Regions from separate parts of the Streptomyces sp. STAM6 genome, predicted to be linked through region 1. Evidence: riboswitches for the same ligand, from Rfam matches in the RefSeq annotation. Region 1 holds a riboswitch; each other region holds the start of a gene.
The links. A riboswitch is a leader RNA that binds a small molecule or an ion and turns the genes downstream of it on or off. The one in region 1 is predicted to bind cyclic di-AMP.
Positions count from the first base shown of each region.

Region 2: it holds a riboswitch for cyclic di-AMP, as region 1 does, so the genes downstream of both, ACY34K_RS30695 (M23 family metallopeptidase) here and ACY34K_RS03490 (C40 family peptidase) in region 1, are expected to answer to the same signal.
Region 3: it holds a riboswitch for cyclic di-AMP, as region 1 does, so the genes downstream of both, ACY34K_RS19300 (transglycosylase family protein) here and ACY34K_RS03490 (C40 family peptidase) in region 1, are expected to answer to the same signal.

Region 1 is NZ_JBUEFZ010000002.1:225,334-232,601, reverse strand. Features, by position in the region: gene ACY34K_RS03505 (C40 family peptidase) at 1-1,003, opposite strand, end outside; gene ACY34K_RS03500 (hypothetical protein) at 1,297-1,650, shown strand; gene ACY34K_RS03495 (glycosyltransferase) at 1,755-3,038, opposite strand; gene ACY34K_RS03490 (C40 family peptidase) at 3,079-4,245, opposite strand; cyclic di-AMP (ydaO/yuaA leader) riboswitch at 4,244-4,404, opposite strand; gene pcrA (DNA helicase PcrA) at 4,604-7,057, shown strand; gene ACY34K_RS03480 (M23 family metallopeptidase) at 7,070-7,268, opposite strand, start outside.
Region 2 is NZ_JBUEFZ010000045.1:78-7,345, forward strand. Features, by position in the region: partial or broken gene ACY34K_RS30670 (transketolase C-terminal domain-containing protein) at 1-445, shown strand, start outside; gene ACY34K_RS30675 (aspartate aminotransferase family protein) at 442-1,827, shown strand; gene ACY34K_RS30680 (XRE family transcriptional regulator) at 1,929-2,531, shown strand; gene ACY34K_RS30685 (DUF6126 family protein) at 2,552-2,704, shown strand; gene ACY34K_RS30690 (tyrosine-protein phosphatase) at 2,723-3,535, opposite strand; cyclic di-AMP (ydaO/yuaA leader) riboswitch at 4,152-4,311, shown strand; gene ACY34K_RS30695 (M23 family metallopeptidase) at 4,314-5,207, shown strand; gene ACY34K_RS30700 (SGNH/GDSL hydrolase family protein) at 5,390-6,184, shown strand; gene ACY34K_RS30705 (TetR/AcrR family transcriptional regulator) at 6,194-6,796, opposite strand; gene ACY34K_RS30710 (carboxymuconolactone decarboxylase family protein) at 7,079-7,268, opposite strand, start outside.
Region 3 is NZ_JBUEFZ010000015.1:32,535-39,802, forward strand. Features, by position in the region: gene eno (phosphopyruvate hydratase) at 1-1,131, opposite strand, end outside; gene ACY34K_RS19300 (transglycosylase family protein) at 1,376-2,053, opposite strand; cyclic di-AMP (ydaO/yuaA leader) riboswitch at 2,057-2,225, opposite strand; gene ACY34K_RS19305 (transglycosylase family protein) at 2,486-3,460, opposite strand; gene ACY34K_RS19310 (cytochrome P450 family protein) at 3,584-4,837, opposite strand; gene ACY34K_RS19315 (nucleoside triphosphate pyrophosphohydrolase) at 4,834-5,826, opposite strand; gene ACY34K_RS19320 (SurA N-terminal domain-containing protein) at 5,888-6,538, opposite strand; gene ACY34K_RS19325 (GtrA family protein) at 6,621-7,049, opposite strand; gene ACY34K_RS19330 (glycosyltransferase family 2 protein) at 7,046-7,268, opposite strand, start outside.

The DNA.
Region 1 (7,268 bases):
GCGGCGCGATCCGGACGGGCGCGCCCGGGCGTGGCGCGTGGATCATCTTCCCGCCCCCGATGTAGAGCCCGACATGGCTGACGCCCGAGTAGAAGAACACCAGGTCGCCCGGGGCCAGTTCGGCCCGGGAGACCCGCTGCCCGGCGTTGATCTGGGTGTAGGTGGTGCGGGGCAGTGAGACCCCCGCGGAGCGCCACGCGGCCTGCGTGAGCCCCGAGCAGTCGTACGCCGAGGGCCCCGTCGCGCCCCATACGTACGGCTTGCCGAGCGCGCCGTAGGCGAAGGCAACGGCCTGCGCCGCCCGCGGGTTGGGAGCCTGGACCGCGCCACGCGGGGCGGCCCGGTCGGCGCGGGCGGGCGACGTCGTGCCCCCGGCGTCGTACCGGGCGCGCTGGGCGGCGGTGAGGCGGTCGAGCAGCCGCTCGGCGGACGCGATCTTCTGCTGGATCGTGGACTTGTGGCGGCCCAGCGCGGCCTGGTGGCCGGTCAGCTCGCGCAGCCGGCCGTCGGCCTCGCTGTGCAGCCGGCGCAGTTCGGTGAGCTGGCGCTGATAGCCGGCGATCACGGCGGCCTGCCGGTCCCCGGCCCGTTCGGCGAGGGCGGCGCCCTCGAGATAGCTGTCGGGGTCGGAGGAGAGGGCGAGCTGGAGGGCGGGGTCGAGGCCGCCGCCCCGGTACTGCGCGGTGGCCGCCGAGCCCAGGGCGTTGCGGGCGGTGTTGAGCCGGGCGGTCCTGCGGGCGGCCTCGTCGCGCAGCTCGTTCAGCGAGGCCCGGGCCGTGTCCGCCTTCTCCTTGGTGCCGTTGTACCGCTCGGTGGCTTCCTCGGCCTCCTGATAGAGCTTGTCGACCTGGGCCTTGACCTGGGCGGGGGTCAGCCGGGGCTCGGCGTGCCCGGAGCCTTCGAAGGCGGTGGCGGTCGCCGCCCCGGCCAGCGCCAGGGTGACGGCGGTGCGGCCGGCCGGTCCGCCGAGCGGGCGCTGCTTGGGCTTCCGGTGTGCTGCCACGAGGGCGGTCACTTCCCTTCCTGCCGGGCGGGGGCGGCGGGGTGGCCGACTGCCGTCCGGGGAGTCGGGGGACGGCGGTGGGGAGAGTCGGCCACCTGGGGGAGGACGCTAGGCGCGGGGGTCACGGGGAAGCGGGGGCATGACCGTAATTGGCCGCGATTGAGGTTTCACGCCCGAGTGAGAGGGGCAGCGCATGTTCGGAATCCCACGCTCCGGATCAGCTGTGACCGTTGCGGCGATTGAGGCAACCCTGCCCGGCGTCCGGTGGTATGGCCCCCGTTAGGCTCCGCCCCATGGACGTACTCATCAATGTCTTCGTCGCGCTGCACATCATCGGCATCGCCGCCCTCCTCGGCGGATTCCTGACCCAGATGAAGGCCATCGGCGCGGGCACGGCGCGGTTCGTCCCCGCGATGCTGCACGGCGCGCTGACCATGCTGGTCACCGGTGTGGTCCTGGTCGGCCTCAACCAGGCCGACGACCAGACCGTCAACAACCTCAAGATCGGCGTCAAGCTGGCGGTCCTGGTCGTGATCCTCGGCCTGGTCTACGTCAAGCGCGACGAGGAGCGGGTCGACAAGGCGGTGTTCGGCGCGGTCGGCGCCCTGACCGTCGCCAACATCTTCATCGCGACCCTCTGGACGTGACGCGGCCGCCCCGGCCCGACGCCCGGGCCGGGGCGGCCGACGGGGCCTGACGCCCGGCGGCCCCGCCGGGCTCGGCCGGACGCCGGGGCCGGGGCGGCCGGCTGTTACCCGGCCGCCCGCTCGATCAGGTCCGCCCCCCGCCGCAGCCCGTTCCGGCTGCGGATCGCCGCGCCGGTGGCGGCCAGCCGCTCGCGCAGCGCCGTGTCGGCGAGCAACCGCTCCAGCGTCCCGGTGAGTTCCCCGTCCGTGAAGCGGTACGTGTCCAGCCGTACGCCGAGCCCCAGCTCGTGCACGCGCTGCGCGTTGTCGTACTGGTCCCAGAACAGCGGCAGAAGGATCATCGGCTTGCCGAAGTGCAGCGACTCGGTCGTGGTGTTGTTGCCGCCGTGCGTGATCACCAGATCGACGTGCGGAAGGATCGACGTCTGCGGCAGGAACTCCGCGCCCCACATGTTCGGGGCCAGCTCGATCTCCTCGTGCAGCGGCCCCTTGGAGACGATGTAACGGTGCGGGGTGCGCGCCAGTACGCCGATGACGCGGCGCATCAGCTCCACGTCGGCCGAGCCCAGCGAACCCAGAGAGAAGTACACCAGCGCGCTGTCGCCGTCGCCGCTCGCCAGGGTCGGCGGCATCGTGAACGGCTCGTCCGTCTCCCGGACGCAGGAATCCAGGCGGTGCCAGGACGACGGCAGCGCACGCGGGTAGTCGACCGCCTCCGGGAACACGTACAGATTCGTCCCGGCCTCGTGGATGAACTCCAGGTCGGGCAGGGGCGGGGCTCCCCGGCCGACCACCCAGGCGTTGAACTCCTCCCACAGCGCCCGGTGCGTGCGGTCGTACTCCGCCCGGAAGTCCGCCCATCCCGCCGGGTCGCCGGCCGGATAGCCCGAGAAGGCGGGCGGGACGTCCGGGGTCCTGATCTCCAGCGGGTTGCAGGAGGTGATCCGGACGAACGGCCGGCCCGCGGTCAGCAGGGCCGGGAACGCCACCACGTTGTCCTCGACGATCACATCCGGCCGGACCCGCTCGACGATCGCCTCCAGCTGGGGCTCGCAGTACCGGGCACCGGCGATCAGCTCCTCCCACACCGGCCTGATCCAGCCGCCGAGCTGCTCCAACGTCGGCTTGCGGAACTCCGGCGCGGTCTCCCTGACGAAGTCCTTCCAGAACTGCCCGGCGTCCCGCTCGCCCTCCGCGGGAGGGGCGAGGTCGACGAGATCCTCCTCGAAGCCGAGCGGGCGGAGCTTTCCCCGCCAGGATGCCTCGGCGGCGAAGACGACCCGGTGTCCGCGCCGGCGCAGCACATCGGCGATCCCGACGCAGTTGTTGGTCGGTCCGTAAGCGCTCTCCGGCACGAACAGGACGGTGAGCCGTCGGCCGGTCGTCACTTCCCCCTCCACGCTTTCCCCCTCCGCGTGCGCGCGGTGGTCAGGCCGGGCGCACGCTGCCGTAGATCGGCATGTAGTAGATGGACTCCTCGCGGACGTTGGTGCCCGGCTTCGGCGCGTGAATCATCATGCCGTCGCCCTTGTAGATCCCGACGTGGCTGATGTCGTCGTAGAAGAACACCAGGTCACCGGGGCGCAGATCCTCGGTGGCGACCCGTGTGCCGACCTTCACCTGGTCCCACGTGGTGCGCGGCAGGTCGACACCGGCCGCCTTCCACGCCGCCTGCGTCAGTCCCGAGCAGTCGTACGAGCTGGGGCCGGTCGCGCCCCACACGTACGGCTTGCCGATCTGGGCCGCCGCGAAGGCGAGGACCTTGTCGGCCTTGGTGGCGGCAGCCGTCTCGTCCGCGGGCGGCGGGGCCTGCTCCTGCTGCTCCTGCTGCTCCTGTTCCTGCTGTTCCTGGCGCTCGCGTGCCGCCTCGGCCTCCGCCTCGGCCTTCGCCTTCTCCTCGGCCCGGCGGCGGGCCTCCTCCTCGCGCTCGCGCTCCAGCTCGGCGAGCCGGGCCTGCTCCTGCGCCGTCAGCTGCGACAGCAGCGCCCGCGCCTCGCCGAGCTTGCGCTGCACGGTCTGCTTGGTCGCCCGCAGCGAGGCCTGGGAGGCGGTCAGGTCCTCCAGGCTCTTGGAGGCCTCGACGCGCTTCTTCGCCGCCTCCGCCTGCTGTGTCTGGAACTCGGTGACCGTCTCGCGCTGCCGGTCCGTGAGCCGGTCCATCAGCTGCGTCTGGTCGACGAACGACTGCGGGCTGTCCGCGAACATGAGCGCGGCCGTCGGGCTCACCGCGCCCGAGCGGTACTGCGCCGCCGCGTAGGCGCCGAGCTCGCGGCGCGACTCGTTCAGGGCGTCCGTGCGCTTGGCGATGTCGTCGAGCATGCCGCCGACCTCGCGCCGCTGCTCCTCGGTGGCCTCCTTGGCCGTGTTGTACTGCTGCGTCGCCGTGCCGGCCTGCCGGTAGAGGTCGTCGACCTTTCTCTGGACCTCCTCGACGGTCGGCTTGCTGTTGGGGCGCGGTTCCGCGGGCGCCGCGGTGGCGCCCTGGGTGGAAAGCAGACTGACTCCGGCGATCGCGGCCGTCGTGACCCCGACGGCAGGGGAGTGGGAGCGGGTCGTGCGGCTGCGCGGCTTGCGATGCGACGCCAAGGCCGGCATCTCCTTCCGTGGACCGCCTACCGGGTTAGCTGTCGGGTTCGGGCGGTCGGAAGGTGCCCTACGGCCGTGCTGGTGCGGACCGATTCACCCCGGTTGTACATGGTGGGTCCCCGGTTCCGAACTTTCTTGCGGAAAGCGCGGATTCGGCGTGGGCGGCCCGGTTGGCGTGGTTCGCCGATGCGGGTACGGGCCGCTTGGGCGAGCACGCTAGCCAACCTGTGGTGGTGCTGTGAAGGATGATGTTCGATATGCCCGATACGTTTTCGTGACCTTCTCCGTGGGTCACCCGGAAACTCCTGTGGGTGACGGATCCCGTTCGGCCACGGCTGTCAGTGGGGCGGCCTAGACTCAATAGGCGATGAGCAGCCTCTTTGACGACAGCTTCCTGGCGGACCTGCGGAACCACACCTCCGAGGAGCCCCCACCGCCGCCCGAGGACTCCGAGGGCCACGGCCCGGCCCCGGAGGAGATCCCGCACGCCCTCTTCGGGGACCGCTTCGACGTGCCCCCGGCCCGGGACCCGCACTACCGCAACGGCGCCCCGCGCCCCGTCGTGGACGCTGCCGCGCTGCTCGAAGGGCTGAACGAGCAGCAGCGTGCCGCCGTCGTCCACACCGGCTCCCCGCTGCTCATCGTGGCCGGTGCCGGATCGGGGAAGACCCGCGTCCTGACCCACCGCATCGCGCACCTGCTGGCCACCCGGCACGTCCACCCCGGCCAGATACTGGCGATCACCTTCACCAACAAGGCCGCCGGTGAGATGAAGGAGCGCGTGGAGCAGCTCGTCGGCCCGCGCGCGAACGCCATGTGGGTCATGACCTTCCACAGCGCGTGCGTGCGCATCCTGCGCCGCGAGTCCAAGAAGCTGGGCTTCACCTCCTCCTTCTCGATCTACGACGCCGCCGACTCCAAGCGCCTGATGTCGCTGGTCTGCCGCGACCTGGACCTCGACCCGAAGAAGTTCCCGCCGAAGTCCTTCAGCGCCAAGATCTCGAACCTGAAGAACGAGCTGATCGACGAGGAGACCTTCGCCGACCAGGCCGCCGACGGTTTCGAGAAGACGCTCGCCGAGGCGTACCGGATGTACCAGGCGCGGCTCCGCGAGGCCAACGCCCTGGACTTCGACGACATCATCATGACCACGGTCCATCTGCTCCAGGCGTTCCCGGACGTCGCCGAGCACTACCGGCGCCGCTTCCGCCACGTCCTCGTCGACGAGTACCAGGACACCAACCACGCGCAGTACACGCTCGTGCGGGAGCTGGTCGGCAGCGGGTACGAGGATCTGGGCCCCGCCGAACTGTGCGTCGTCGGTGACGCCGACCAGTCCATCTACGCCTTCCGCGGCGCGACCATCCGCAACATCCTCCAGTTCGAGGAGGACTACCCGGACGCGACCACCATCCTGCTGGAACAGAACTACCGTTCCACGCAGACGATCCTCTCCGCCGCCAACGCCGTCATCGAGCGCAACGAGAGCCGCCGCCCCAAGAACCTGTGGACGAACGCCGGAGCCGGCGCGCAGATCACCGGCTATGTCGCCGACACCGAGCACGACGAGGCGCAGTTCGTCGCCGACGAGATCGACCGGCTCACCGACGCGGGCGACGCCAAGGCCGGGGACGTCGCCGTCTTCTACCGCACCAACGCCCAGTCCCGCGTCTTCGAGGAGATCTTCATCCGCGTCGGCCTGCCCTACAAGGTCGTCGGCGGCGTGCGCTTCTACGAGCGCAAGGAGGTCCGAGACGTCCTGGCCTACCTGCGGGTGCTGGCCAACCCCGAGGACAACGTCCCGCTGCGCCGCATCCTCAATGTGCCCAAGCGCGGTATCGGCGAGCGCGCCGAGGCGATGATCGACGCCCTCGCCCTGCGGGAGAAGATCACCTTCCCGCAGGCGCTGAAGCGGGTCGACGAGGCATACGGAATGGCGGCCCGCTCGGCCAACGCCGTCAAGCGCTTCAACACCCTCATGGAGGAGCTCCGCACCATCGCCGACTCCGGGGCCGGACCGGCCGTCGTCCTCGAGGCCGTACTGGAGCGGACCGGGTACCTCGCGGAACTGCAGGCCTCCACCGACCCGCAGGACGAGACCCGTATCGAGAACCTGCAGGAGCTCGCCGCCGTCGCCCTGGAGTTCGAGCAGGACCGCGGGGAGGGGGAGGGCGCCGGCACGCTGGCCGAGTTCCTGGAGCAGGTCGCCCTGGTCGCCGACTCCGACCAGATCCCCGACGAGGACGAGGAGGGCTCCGGCGTCATCACGCTCATGACGCTGCACACCGCGAAGGGCCTTGAGTTCCCCGTGGTGTTCCTGACGGGCATGGAGGACGGCGTCTTCCCGCACATGCGGGCCCTCGGCCAGACCAAGGAGCTGGAGGAGGAGCGCCGCCTGGCGTACGTCGGGATCACCCGTGCCCGCGAGCGGCTCTATCTGACCCGGTCGTCGATGCGCAGCGCCTGGGGCCAGCCCTCGTACAACCCGCCGTCGCGGTTCCTGGAGGAGATCCCGGGCCGCCACCTGGAGTGGAAGCGCACCGGTCCGGTGGCCAAGTCGGCGGGCCCGGTGTCCGGCATCACGTCCTCGCTGTCCTCGTCCCGGAGGCGCTCCGGCCCGTCCGGCTTCGCCACCGGCCGCACCGGCGACAAGCCGGTGATCTCGCTGGCCGTCGGCGACCGTGTCACCCACGACCAGTTCGGACTCGGAACCGTGATGGCGGTGACGGGCGCGGGCGCGGACGCCCAGGCGACGATCGACTTCGGGGACGAGAAGCCGAAGCGGCTCCTGCTGCGGTACGCGCCGGTCGAGAAGCTCTGAGAGGAGCTGCGGTCAGCCCGTGGGATCCAGGCCGTGGCCGCGCAGCCACGGCAGCGGGTCGATCGCCGAGCCGCCGCCGGGCCGTACCTCGAAGTGGAGGTGCGGGCCGGTGGAGTTGCCCGAATTGCCGGAGTACGCGATCACGTCGCCGGCCTTGACCTCACCTGACCGGATCTTGGTGCTGCTGAGGTGGCAGTACCAGGTCTCGGTG
Region 2 (7,268 bases), on a different contig from region 1:
AGCGCCCGTGCCCGCCGTGGGACGCATCGGCGGCATGGACCTCCTGCACCGCCCGGACGACGCGACCGTGCTGCTGGTGGCCGTCGGCGCGATGGCACCCGTCTGCCTCAGCGCGGCCGGGCTGCTGGCCGGCCGCGGTATCCGCTGCACCGTCGTCGACCCCCGCTGGGTCAAGCCGGTCGACGAGGCCATGGCGCCGCTCGCCGCCGCGCACCGGCTGGTCGCCGTCGTCGAGGACAACAGCCGTACCGGCGGTGTCGGATCGGCGGTCGGACAGGCCATGAGGGACGCCGGCGTCGACGTACCCCTGCGCACCTTCGGCATCCCCGAGAAGTTCCTCACCCACGCCAAACGCGGCGAAGTACTGGCCGACATCGGCCTCACCCCCGTGGAGATCGCGGGACGGATCAGCGCGGTGCTCACCGCCGAGGAGAACCAGGCATGACCAAGGAGTTCGACCTGGCGGCGCTGCTCGCCGAGCGCGGCGCGGAGCGCTACGAACTGCACGCCAGACACCTCAACCACCAGCTGCCGCGCATGCTCCGCACCATCGGCTTCGACAAGGTCTACGAGCGCGCCGAGGGGGCCTACTTCTGGGACGCCGACGGGGACGACTACCTCGACATGCTCGCCGGGTTCGGGGTGATGGGCCTCGGCCGGCACCATCCCGTCGTCCGCAAGGCGCTGCACGACGTCCTCGACGCCCAGCTCGCCGACCTCACCCGCTTCGACTGCCAGCCGCTGCCCGGACTGCTCGCCGAGAAGCTGCTCGCGCACTCGCCGCACCTGGACCGGGTGTTCTTCGGCAACAGCGGCACGGAAGCCGTCGAGGCGGCGCTGAAGTTCGCCCGGTACGCCACGGGGAGACCCAGGGTCCTGTACTGCGCGCACGCGTTCCACGGGCTGACCACCGGGTCGCTCTCGGTGAACGGCGAACGCGGGTTCCGCGACGGCTTCGCGCCGCTGCTCCCGGACACCGCGATCCCGCTCGGCGACCTCGCGGCCCTGGAGTGCGAACTGCAGCGCGGCGATGTCGCCGCCTTCGTGGTCGAACCCGTCCAGGGCAAGGGCGTCCACGAGGCACCGCCCGGGTTCCTGCCGGCCGCCCAGCAGCTGCTGCGCCGGCACAAGGCGCTGCTCATCGCCGACGAGGTGCAGACCGGCCTCGGCCGGACCGGCGACTTCTACGCGTACCAGCACGAGGACGGCGTCGAGCCGGACCTCGTGTGCGTCGCCAAGGCGCTGTCCGGCGGCTATGTCCCCGTCGGCGCCACCCTCGGCAAGGACTGGATCTTCAAGAAGGTGTACTCCTCCATGGACCGGGTGCTCGTCCACTCGGCCAGCTTCGGGTCCAACGCCCAGGCGATGGCCGCGGGGCTCGCGGTCCTGACGGTGCTGGAGGACGAGGAGATCGTGGCGAACGCCAGGAGCACCGGAGAGCTGCTGAAGTCGCGGCTCGCGGCGCTGGTGGACCGCTACGAGCTGCTGCACGAGGTGCGGGGCCGCGGACTGATGATCGGGATCGAGTTCGGCCGGCCGTCGTCGCTCGCCCTGCGGGGCCGCTGGACGATGCTCCAGGCGGCCCGCAAGGGGCTCTTCGCACAGATGGTGGTCGTGCCGCTCCTGCAGCGGCACCGCATCCTGACCCAGGTCTCCGGGGACCACATGGAAGTCATCAAACTGATCCCTCCGCTGATCATCGGCGAACGGGAGGTCGACCGCTTCGTGACGGCGTTCACCGCCGTCATGGACGAGGCGCACACCGGGGGCGGGCTCCTGTGGGACTTCGGGAGGACGCTGGTCAAGCAGGCGGTCGCCAACCGCTGAGCGGAGCATGCGCGGGGATCCCGCGAGGACCACCGGGTACGACTCTTTGCCTCTGGGGCAATAAATTTGCCTCACGGGAAAAGGGCTGGCGCAATAGAGGCATGACCACGGACTCCTCCGGGGACACGCTGCCGGACGTCGCTCCCCGGCTGCGCGCGCTGCGCCGCCGCCGCGGGCTCACCCTCGAGGCCGCCGCCCAGCGCGCCGGACTCTCCCCGGCCCACCTCTCCCGGCTGGAGACCGGCCGCCGGCAGCCCTCGCTGCCGATGCTGCTGGGGCTCGCCCGTATCTACGGTACGACGGTGTCCGAGCTGCTCGGTGAGGTGCCGCCGGAGCACGACCCGATCGTCCGGGCCGACCGTGCCGAGCCCGCCGAGGCCGACGGCTGGGTCTACCACCAGGCGGGCGGACCCGGCCGGGCCATGCAGGCCCTGCGCGTCCACGTCCCCCACGCCACCCCGGCCGACCTTGTGCGCGTGCACCCCGGGGAGGAGTGGCTGTACGTCCTGGGCGGCCGGGTGCGCCTGACCCTGGGGGACGCGGTGCACCTCCTCGATCCGGGCGACAGCGCGCATTTCGACTCGCTGACCCCGCACCGCATCGCCGCCGCCACCCGGGGCGGTGCCGAGCTCCTCTTCGTACACACCCTTGTCCAGAGCCCCGCCGAGGAGCTCTGCCTCGGCGCGCCCGCCCCTCGGCGCTGACTCCCCGGAGGTTGTCCGTCATGTCCCAGAACCCGGCCTCGAAGTCCGCCGAGGGCGAAGAGCGGAAATTCCCTCTCGGGCTGGCCGTCAGGCTCTTCGCCTATCTCGTGGCGGGCCACCTCGTCGCGGCCTTCCTCTATCTGCTGTTCCTGCTCGGGGGCCAGAACCAGTAGCCACCCGCCGCGCGGGGCTCAGCCCTCGTCGAGCAGGCGGTCGCGCAGCCGCTCGCGGGTCTCGGGCGAGAGCCGCAGGCCCTCGGAGAAGTACCGCTCCGTGCTGCCCCAGGTCTCCTCGATGGTCGAGAAGGCCGTCGCCAGGTACTCGCGGCGCGCGTCGAAGAGGGGACTGAGCAGCTCCATCACCTCGGGCGACATGCCGGCGGGCGAGGAGTCGGCGCGGTGCACCTTGTAGCGGCGGTGCGGGTCGTTGGACTTGAGGTAGTCCTCCTCGATCGCCTCGCGCTCCACACCGACCGCCAGCAGCGCCACCGCGATCGACAGCCCCGCGCGGTCCTTGCCCGCCGCGCAGTGCAGCAGCGCCGGGACGCTGTCCGCCGCGAGGGCGTGCAGCACCCGGCTGTGCTCGGCGGTGCGGTCCTTGATGATCGCGCGGTACGCGGCCGTCATCCGCCCGGCCCCCTTGCCGTCGGCGAGGATCCCGCGCAGCTGCTCAAGATCGCCTTCGCGCACCATCCGCCAGAATTCCGCGCCGTCCGCCGGGTCCGAGAGCGGGATGTTCACGTTCCGCACACCGGGCAGGGCGACGTCCGGGCCCTCCAGTTTCTGGTCGGCGGCGTTGCGGAAGTCGAAGATCGTGTGCAGACCGAGCGAGGAGAGGAAGGCCGCGTCCTCGCCCGTCGCGTGGGCGAGGTGGCCGCTGCGGAAGAGCAGGCCGTGACGGACCCGCCGGCCGTCCACGGTGGGAAGGCCGCCCACGTCACGGAAGTTGCGCACACCGGTCAGCTGGGGTTCGGTCGACGAGATCTGCGGCAGCTGCTGCGTCACGGCGGCTCCTCCGTGTCTGCGGTCGGCGGTCCTCGCCGACGATGTCGCGGCTCCGACGATACGACACCGGTGCGTGAGGCAATCATCTCCCTGCGGGTCGCACATCCGTTGCCCTGCCCATGGTCAGCGGCCGCATGGTGCTCGTTCCTGTTGGATGATGTTCACATCTGGGGCCCTGGCTGGCGGGCGCGCCCGGCGGCGGCCCCCGTCGCTGAGACCTGCTTTCGGGCGGCACGGTCGAGCGGCTCTGCTTCTGTCCCGATTCAGCATGTTTTGCTCGCCGACCCCGACCGTGGATGCATTGAGTGGTCTAGTAGCTGAATGACGGTTCTGTCCGTATTGGCCTGTAAGGGTTAACGTGCCCCGGTAGAAAGGGAGATGGGTCGGGCCGCGTGAGCAGCGTCATAAAGGTGACCGTCCGTGGCGAAGCGCCGCTCCCAAATCCGGTGCCCACAACGGCAATTCATGATCCGTAATCCACGGAGGGTGACGGGAATTACGGGCGGCATCTCGGACGGAAATGGCCTTTTCCACGCGACGGCTTGTTACCGCGGACCCGGCTCGCTTAACGTCGCCGCAATCCGGCCGGACCAGCCGAATCCTGCCGCCGACCGGAATTCATAACCCACCCACGTGTGGCAGGAGCGGGGGACCCAGGTAGTACGCCGGAACCGGAATTCGCGGGCCGGCTAGGGGTTAAGTCGCGTCGACCGCGCGGCCGGGCATCTCCAGCCCGAACCCGACAGCTCACCTCGCAGGCGCCGGAGAGGAATTCGTCATGCCCGCGAAGGGTAAGCACCGCCGTCCCAAGAACAGCCCGCTGACTCGTCGTTTCGTCGCCGCCGGAACGGGCGGCGCCGCCCTTGCCCTCCCGCTGCTCGGCGCGACCGGCGCCCACGCCGCGGACCAGAGCGCCCCGGCCGTCTCTCCGCAGACGGTGGTCGCCGCCGCGAAGGCCGCCCCCGAGACCGCCGCCAAGGCCGCGCCCCGCATGTACACCGTGGTCGCCGGCGACTACCTCGCCAAGATCGCCCACAACAAGAACGTCAAGGGCGGCTGGCAGAAGCTGTACAAGGACAACCGCAAGGTCATCGGTGACGACCCGGGCCTGATCCTGCCGGGCATGAAGCTCACGCTGGGCGCCAAGTCCACCGCCAAGGCGCCCGCCAAGCCCAAGGCCGACACGACCCGCACCGAGTCCCGCGCCTCGCGCTCCGCCGCCAAGGCCGAGGCCCCGGCGCCGAAGCCCGCCGCCGAGACCAGCGGCTCCGGCTTCACCGCCCCGGTCTCCGCCGGTGTCACCACCCCCTACCGCGCCTCCGGCTCCATGTGGTCCTCCGGTTACCACACCGGTGTCGACTTCGCGGCCTCCTCCGGCACCAGCGTCAAGGCCATCGGCGCGGGCACCGTCGTCTCCGCCGGCTGGAGCGGCGCGTACGGCAACGAGGTCGTCATCAAGCACGCCGACGGCAACTACTCGCAGTACGCCCACCTCTCCTCCCTCTCCGTCTCCTCCGGGCAGACCGTGAGCGGCGGCGAGCAGATCGGTCTCTCGGGCTCCACCGGCAACTCCTCCGGTCCGCACCTGCACTTCGAGGTCCGCACCGGTCCGGGCTACGGCTCCGACATCGACCCGCTGGCCTACCTGCGTCAGCACGGCGTCTCCATCTGAGTCCGTCAGGGACCCTTCTGACGCTCCGGCACGCGTCCCGCGTGCGTCCGCTGCCCGGCACCTCGTGCCGGGCAGCGGCATATTCCGGCTTGGGCGAATCTTGACCGGTGGCGTATCTCACCCCACGTCAACCCCTCCTTACGGTCGCGTAGGTCACATCGGAAGGGGAAAGATGTGCTCCCGTGGCAGACGATTCGACATTCAGAGACAGTGACGTATTCGGGTCGTACGCGGCGATCGGTGACAGCTTCACCGAGGGCGTCGGGGATCCCGGTCCCGACGGACAGTTCGTCGGCTGGGCGGACCGCCTCGCGGTCCTGCTCGCCGACCGGCTCACCGATCCCGAGACGTTCCGGTACGCCAACCTCGCGGTGCGTGGCAGGCTCCTCGACCAGATCGTCGAGGAACAGGTCCCCCGGGCGAAGGAACTCGCCCCCGACCTCGTGACCTTCTGCGCGGGCGGCAACGACATCATCCGGCCCGGCAGCGACCCCGACGACGTCGCCGAGCGGTTCGAGCGGGCCGTCGCCGACCTGACGTCCGCCGTCGGCACCGTGCTCGTGACGACCGGTTTCGACACCCGCGGCGTGCCGGTGCTGCGTCATCTGCGCGGCAAGATCGCCACGTACAACGGCCATGTGCGGGCCGTCGCCGACCGGTACGGCTGCCCGGTGCTCGATCTCTGGTCCCTCAAGACCGTGCAGGACAGGCGGGCCTGGGACGACGACCGGCTGCACCTGTCGGCCGAGGGCCACACCCGGGTCGCGCTGCGCGCCGGCCAGGTGCTCGGCGTCGACGTCCCTGCCGACCCCGACCAGCCGTGGCCACCGCTGCCGCCGCGCGGCCCCCTCGAAGTCCGCCGTGACGACATCAACTGGGCCCGCGAGTACCTCGTGCCGTGGATCGGCCGGCGGCTGCGCGGCGAATCGTCCGGCGACCACGTCTCGGCCAAGCGGCCGGACCTGATGCCGCTGTAGGGGACCGGTTCAGGTGCGGCGCCCGAGGCCGAGCTCCCGGTCGAGCGCCTCGTCGGCCCACTCCAGCATGGTCGCGTGGGAGACCGAACCCGCGTAGGCGGTCATCTGCACGGCCAGTCCGTCCAGGAAGGCGGTCAGCCGGCAGGCCGCCGCCGCGGGGTCCGCGCAACGGAACTCGCCCGCCGCGGCGCCCTCGGCGATCACCTCGGCCAGTGCCGCCTTCCACTGCCGGTCGAGGTCGCCCGCCACATCCCGCAGCGCCGGCTCCCGCAAGCCCGCCGCCCAGCCCTCGATCCACAGCCGCCAGCCCTTGGCCTGACCGGTGGGGGCGTACCAGCGCACGGCGGACCTGAGCCGGCGGGTGGCCGCGGTCCGGCGCCCCAGCAGCTTGCGCAGATGCGTGAGATCGCCCTCTGCGGCGTACGAGAAAGCGGCCGCGACGAGCTTCTCCTTGGTCGAGAAGTGGTACAGGACCAGCGCGTTGCTCACTCCGAGCGCGGAGGCGACATCGGCGATCCGCACCGCCGCGACGCCCCTGAGCTGGATCTGCTCGACGGCGGCCCGCAGCAGCTCCTCACGCCGCTCGGCCACGCTCAACCGCACTCTGCCCACGTCGTCCCCCTCGTGCCGCCGATTCCAGCGCCGGCTTCCCCCGGGGCCGTCCGGTACCGGTCGCAGTACCAGCCGAAACGCTCCGCGATCACCGGCAGTCGGTCCGTGACGATAGCGCGCCGCCGCACCCGGCGCCGTACCGTCGCGCACGGCCGCTCCGGCGTCCCGGCGGCCGACCGCGCGCATCGCGCCGTGGCGGGCCCGTCCGCGACGGCGGTGGTCACGGACCGGGCCGTGCGCGGAGGCGGGCCGGCCCCTTCCCGACGCCGGGGCGCGCGCACGTCAGATCGGTCGCAGCTCGCACTGGTCCTTGAAGCCCTGGCTGGTCAGCCCCAGCGCGGCATTCATCCGGGACCTCAGGTTCTCCACCGCCACCATCGCGGTCAGCTCCACGAACGCCGGCTCGCCGAGGGCCACCCTCAGCCGCTCCGCCAGCTCGTCCCCGACCTCCGGCGGGTTCGCGGTCATCGCC
Region 3 (7,268 bases), on a different contig from region 1:
GGCCAGGTCGGCGATGGTGACGTCCTCGGTCTCGCCGGAGCGGTGGGACATCATGCACTTGAAGCCGTTGCGCTGGGCCAGCTCGACGGCGTCCAGGGTCTCGGTCAGCGAGCCGATCTGGTTGACCTTGACGAGCAGTGCGTTGGCGGCGCCCTCCTCGATGCCGCGGGCGAGGCGCTCCGGGTTGGTGACGAACAGGTCGTCACCGACGAGCTGCACCTTGGAGCCCAGCTTCTCGGTGATGGTCTTCCAGCCGTCCCAGTCGTCCTCGAACAGCGGGTCCTCGATGGAGACCAGCGGGTAGGCGTCGACGAGCTCCGCGTAGTACTCGGTCATCTCGGCGGCCGAGCGGGACTTGCCCTCGAACTCGTACGAGCCGTCCTTGTAGAACTCGGAGGCGGCGACGTCGAGGGCGAGCGCGATGTCCTTGCCGGGCGTGTAGCCGGCCAGCTTGATGGCCTCGAGGATGAGGTCGAGGGCGTCGCGGTTGGAGTCCAGGTTCGGGGCGAAGCCGCCCTCGTCGCCCAGGCCGGTGGAGAGGCCCTTGTCCTTCAGGACCTTCTTCAGGGTGTGGTAGACCTCGGCGCCCCAGCGCAGGGCCTCGGAGAAGGACTCCGCCCCGATCGGGGCGATCATGAACTCCTGGATGTCCACGTTGGAGTCGGCGTGCGAGCCGCCGTTCAGGATGTTCATCATCGGCACCGGCAGCAGGTGCGCGTTCGGGCCGCCCAGGTAGCGGAAGAGCGGCAGGTCGGACGCCTCGGAGGCGGCGTGCGCGACGGCGAGGGAGACGCCGAGGATGGCGTTGGCGCCGAGCGAGGACTTGTCCGGGGTGGCGTCCAGGTCGAACATCGCCTGGTCGATCAGCCGCTGCTCGGTGGCGTCGTAGCCGACGAGCTCCGGGCCGATCTGCTCGATGACGGCGAGGACGGCCTTCTCGACACCCTTGCCGAGGTAGCGGTCCTTGTCACCGTCGCGGAGCTCGAGGGCCTCGAACGCACCGGTGGATGCACCGGAGGGGACGGCAGCACGGCCGGTGCTGCCGTCGTCGAGGCCGACCTCGACCTCGACCGTGGGGTTGCCTCGGGAGTCCAGGATTTCCCGGGCTACGACGACGTCGATGGACGGCACGAGCATCTCCTTCTGGGATGTGACGCGTGGAGTGCGAGGTCTCTTTGGCCTTGCGGCAAGAGCCTAACCGGCTCGGGGTCCCTGACCAGCCGACGCCCGCCTCCTGGGACGAAAAAGGGCTCACGAGTCTGCATTACGCACAAAACGCCACGAAACTTACTGGTCGGTAGCACTTTTGCGCGAGGAAACCCCGACCCGGAGCGCACGGGGGAAGGGCACTCCGGGCCGGGGTGGTGTGCGGGGGTCAGCCCAGGTGGAGCTGCTGGCCCGGGTAGATCAGGTCGGCGTCCTCGACGATGTCCTTGTTCAGCTCGAAGAGCTTCTTCCAGCCGCCCTTGACGTTCTTCTCCTCGGCGATGGTGGAGAGGGTGTCGCCGGCCTTCACCTTGTACTCGCCGTCACCCTTCTCGACCTTCTTGCCGGTCGGGGTGGTGACGGTCTTGGACTCGGCCTTCGGCGCGGTGCGCTGCTGGCTGCGCGTGGTCGGCTGCTCGGCCTTGCGCTCCTGCGGCTTCGGCTGGGCCTGCTGGGCGGCGGCGCCGTCGTACGAGGCGTTCGACAGGCCCACGCCGCAGCTCGGCCAGGCACCCTTGCCCTGGCCGGCCAGGACCTTCTCGGCTATCTCGATCTGCTGCGACTTGGACGCCTTGTCGGCGGTGGGGGCGTAGGCCGTGCCGCCGTACGCGGCCCAGGTGGAGGCGGAGAACTGCAGGCCGCCGTAGTAACCGTTGCCGGTGTTGATCGACCAGTCGCCGCCGGACTCGCACTGGGCGACCTTGTCCCACTCGGCGGCCGTGGCGGCCGAGGCGGACGTGGCGCCGATCAGGGGGGCGGCGACGGCGGCACCGGTGATGCCGGCGAACGCGGCGAACCGGGCGGCCTTGGACGGGCGACGGTGCTTGGCCTTGCCGGAGAACAGCATGGGACATCTCCTCACCGACGCCTACGAGGTGAGCTGTCGGGTTCGGGCGGTGACTGCCCGGCCGCGCGACTGGCGCGCGGCTTCACCCCAAGCCGGCTCCGGGCCATCTCTCAATGGCCGGGCCCGGCACAAACCTTGGGTCCCCCGCTCCTGCCTTCGGCGCATGACGCGACGACTGTTCCCGACGGCCGGCGGCAGGATTCGGCGTACCGGTCGTAGGGGCCCGCGGTGGCGAGCGGTCCTGACCGTAAGCGCACACCTGCCCGAAGTTCAAAGACGGACATCAGGGATGAACCGCCCTTACTTACCGACTCCGAGCAGGTGTTTGCGCAGGTGAGAAGTGAAGCGACAGGAGTTTGCGGTCGTGACGCACCAGTTGGGACAAAGAGACTCTTGTCTCACTTGCACAGAACCGGACATACGGCCGCGAACTCACTCCTGCGCGGCAGGCTCCCCGGCAGGCTGACCGGCCGTCAGATCCAGGCTCTGACCGGGGCGAATGAGGTCCGGGTCGGTCCCCACGGTCTCCTTGTTGCCCTGGTAGAGCGCAGCCCATCCCCCGGGCAGCTCGTGCGCGACCGCGATGGCGGAAAGACTGTCGCCGGGGCGGACGGTGTACTCGCCGGACTCGACGCTCTCCGGAGCGCGGGCCGACCCGTCACCACGAGAGGGGTGTTCGCCCGCTTCACGCCCGTTGTCCGGATTGCCGGTCTCCGTGGCGCCGGCGCCGGGAACGGCCGGCTCGGTCGGGGTCGCCGAGGTGCCGGGGGCCGCCGGGGTGCCCTCCGGGGCCTCCGCCGGGTCGGGCTCGCCGCGGTGCTTGCCGGTGCCGGGCGTACCGTCGGCGGCGCCGCCGGCCGGAGCGGCGGGCGGCTCGGTGGACGGCGCCGGGTCGGGCGTCGCGATCGGGTCCAGCGGGTCCGCCGGGGTCGTCTCGGCGGGCTTGTCCTCCCCGGCCGGGTCGGTGGGCTTCGCCGGATCCGGCTTGGCGGGGGCCTCCTCGGTGGGCGTGGCGCCCGGCGCGGGGGTGTCCTCGCTCACGAGTCCCGCGATGGGGGCGCAGGTCTCCCAGGCGGCCGACCCCTGCGCCGCGTGCACCTTCTCCGCGACGGCGATCTGCTGGGCCCGGCTCGCGAGGTCGGCCCGCGGGGCGTAGGCGAGGCCGCCGTACGTCTCCCAGGTCTCCTGCGACATCTGCAGGCCGCCGTAGTAGCCGTTGTCGAGGTCCGCACTCCACATGCCGCCGGACTCGCACTCGGCGACCCGGTCCCAGGTGGTGGCGTCCACGGCCGACGCGGAACCCGCGCCGAGCAGTGGAATGGCGATGGCGGATCCGGTCACCCCTGCCGCGACGATGATGGCGGGGGCTTGACGGGGTCGTCGGTGCCGGCCGTTCCCGGAGCGCATGCGGTGAGCCTTTCGCGTGACTGCTGAGGTGACGGTGAAAGTAGCGGCTCTCGAACGTCAGTCACAAGTCGATGCACTGGAGATTACGCGAAGATCACAGATATGACGGAGCGTCAGTTGACATCACTCCCCAAAGGGGGCGAACTCGACCGGGAGCGTGCGCAGTCCACGCATAATGAGCCCACCACGCCACCGCAAATCGGCCGGATCGCCCGCAAGTCGCAGATCGGGCAGACGGGTCAGCAGGGTAGCCAGGGCGGTCTGCCCCTCCAGCCGGGCGAGCGGCGCGCCGAGGCAATAGTGGATGCCGTGCCCGTACCCGAGGTGCTGGTTGTCCCGCCGCGCCAGATCGAGGGTGTCCGGACGGTCGAACCGCGCCGGGTCACGGTCGGCCGCGGCGAGCACGACGAGCACCGGGTCGCCGGCCGCGATCCGCTCGCCGCCGATGGTGAGCGGCTCGGTCGCGAAGCGCCAGGTCGCGAGCTCCACCGGCCCGTCGTAGCGCAGGAGTTCCTCGATTCCGGTCTCCAGCAACTCCCGCTCCCCCGCCGCGATCGACGCCTGCAGCCGCGCCCGCTGGTCCGGGTTGCGCAGCAGCGCGTACACCCCGTTCCCGATCAGATTGACGGTGGTCTCGAAGCCGGCGAAGAGCAGGATGAACGCCATGGCCGCGGCCTCGTTCTCGGTGAGGTGCTCACCGTGGTCGCTCGCCCGGATCAGCCCGGAGATCAGATCGTCCCCCGGCTCCTCGCGCTTGCGGTGGATGAGCTCCGCGAGGTAGCCGCGCATCTTCTTCACCGACCGGGCGACGCCGCCGCGCGGTCCGCCGCCGTGCCGGATCATCATCCCGGCCCAGTCGCGGAAGTCGTCCTGGTCCTCGCGCGGGACGCCGAGCATGTCGCAAATGGCATAGATCGGGAGCGGAAACGCGAACTCGTGGATGAGATCGGCGCTGCCTTTTGTAGCGAAGTTGTCGATGAGCCGGTCCGTCAGCTCCTGAACACGGGGCGCGAACTCCGCCACGCGCCGCGGGGTGAACGCCTTCGAGACGAGCCTGCGCAGCCGGGTGTGGTCCGGCGGGTCGATGTTCAGCAGATGCGTCATCAGCTCGGCCTTGCGCTCGCCGGGGATGCCGGTCTTGCCCTTGGCGTGCGCGGGCTCGTCGTGGTGCGCGGGGTTCTTGCTGAGCCGCTGGTCGGCGAGGGCCTGGCGGGCGTCGGCGTACCGGGTCACGAGCCACGCCTCGACTCCGCTCGGCAGCTTGGTGCGGTGCACGGGGGCGTGCTCGCGCAGCCAGGCGTAGGCGGGGTACGGGTCGGTGGCGAACTCCCAGGTGAAGAGTTCGGGCGCGACGTTCGGAGCGGGCTGGTCGTTCACTCCTCGACGTTAACGCCGGGTCCGCCGGCCCCGTGCCCCTCGGCGGCCCGGATCGCGTCCCGGTAGGCGCGGCCGGCCGCGCGCAGCGCGGCCTCCGGGTCGACGCCCTCGGCCTCCGCGCGGACCGCGAGGGCCAGCAGTTCGTAGCCGACGCCGGCGCCGGACGGCAGCGGCACCTCCAGGCCCGCGGTGCGGACCCGGCCGGCGAGCTTCGCGGCGAGGGCGAGGCCCGGCTGGCCCAGGGGAACGCCGTCCGTCACGGAGGCGCGCTGCTTCTCGATGGCCTTCGTGCGGAGCCAGTGCTCCTTGACCTCCTCCGGCGTCTCGGCGCGTTCCTCACCGAAGACGTGCGGGTGCCGGTGGATCAGCTTCTCGACGATCGTGCCCGCGACGTCGTCGACGGAGAACGGCTCGTCCTCGTGCTCCTGGGCGATCCGGGAGTGGAAGACGACCTGGAGGAGTACGTCCCCGAGCTCCTCGCGCAGCTCGTCCCGGTCGCCGTCCTCGATGGCCTCGACGAGCTCGTACGCCTCCTCGATGCCGTACTTGGCGAGCCCCTCGTGCGTCTGCCGGGACGACCAGGGGCACTCGCGCCGGATGCGGTCCATGACCTCGACCAGGTCGAGCAGCCGGGCGCCCGGCAGGTCGTAGGAGCCGGGCAGCAGCTCCAGGTCGGGCATGGCGACCCGGCCGGAGCCGGCCATCCGCGCAAGGCCGTCGGTCAGCGCGCGGTCGCCCTCGCCGGAGGGGACGACCACCACCGTGGCGCCTCCGGCGCAGGCGTCGACCAGCTCCTGTGCGGTCGGTGCGGCGATCTCCACCCGGACCCCGGCCTCCCGCACATAGGGCAGCTGGGGATGGTTCTCGTCCGCGCAGAGCACCCGGTCGGCGGCGTGCAGCGTCTGCCAGGCGGGCCAGGACAGCAGTCCGGGGGCGACGCGGTGGCTGGCGGTGAGCAGGACGATGCGGCCGGGGGTGTCAGCGTTCACCCCTCGAACCTACCTCTCCCGGTCCGCGTCCCGGACGGGCCCGGACCGGGGGCGGCTGTCGTCACAGCCCGGCGGGGCCGGCCTCGGGCGTCCTGGTCAGCTGCCTGATCCATGGGGCGCTGTACTCGCCGAGCTGGATCTTGTCGTTGTCCCAGGAGCCGTAGCGCGGGTTCACATCGATGTCGAGCGCCTTGGACGCGGCGGCGAAGACCTGCGTGAGCTTCTGCTGGCCCACGGGGGTGTTGGCCGCACCCAGCTTCGCGGCGATCTTGTTCATGAGGACATTGCGGCGAATGACGTCGTCGATCTCGTCGGGGGCCACGCCCTGCTGCTGGAGCAGCATGGCGGCCAGCTGCTCCTCGCCGCCGCTCTGCCCGGCCGCCTCGCGCCGGGTCTCCTGGATCTCCTTGCGGCTGGCGGTGATCCCGTGGTCGGCGGCGACCTTGTCGACGACCCGATCGAAGATCATTCCGTTCAGCTTCTCGCGGTTCAGGTCGCCGGTGGCCTTGATCAGCTGGTCCGCCTGGGCGGACGCCTGCTGGGCGGTGCGCACGTCCTTCACCTGCGCCTGGAGCGCGGCCACCTCGATCCGGTTCCCGCCGACGACGGCCGCGGCACCCGGGTGGGCGTCGCTGCCGCAGGCCGTGAGCAGCGGGGCCGCGGCGAGGAGCGCGACGGAGACGGAGAGCGCAGTGCGACGGCGGCGGTGCAAAGGAGCCTCCCGGCGTGGGTCGTGCGTCAGTTTGAACGACCTTGCGGTGATCGATGTTAGGCAGTGGACGTGGCCCAGGCCACTACTTCGGGCTCACTGTTCCGACTGTTTCGGACAACGAGTCACGCCGGGCGGGGGTCTCGGGGCGCAGCATGATCGTCCGGGAGACGGCGAACGTGATGGGGATGGCGGCCGCCGCGGCGAGCAGCGGGGCGTACCGGCTGGACAGCCCGGCCACCCCGACCAGCAGCCAGACGCCGCTGGTGGTGATCACGAAGTTCGCCGCGTTGGTCAGCGGGAAGAGCAGGAACTTCCGCCAGGTCGGGCGGGTGCGGTAGGTGAAGAAGCAGTTCAGGAAGAACGATCCGGTCATGGCCAGGAGGAAGGCGACGACGTGCGCGGCCACATAGGGCAGCCCGACGGCCAGCAGAAGCAGGTAGAGACCGTAGTACGTGGCGGTGTTCACCACGCCCACCAGGGCGAACCTGATGATCTGGCCGCGGACGGTCATCTGCGTACGAGCTCCTGGGGCGAGCGGTCGGGTACGGCGGTGTTGGTCGCCTTCACCAGGAAGTGCGGGCGCCGCTTCACCTCGTAGTAGATACGTCCCACATACTCCCCGACGACTCCCAGCATGACCATCTGGACCCCCGCGACGGCCGTGACGGTGACGAGGAGAGTGACATAGCCGGGAGTGTCGACCCCGTTCAGCAGCGCGTCACCCACGATC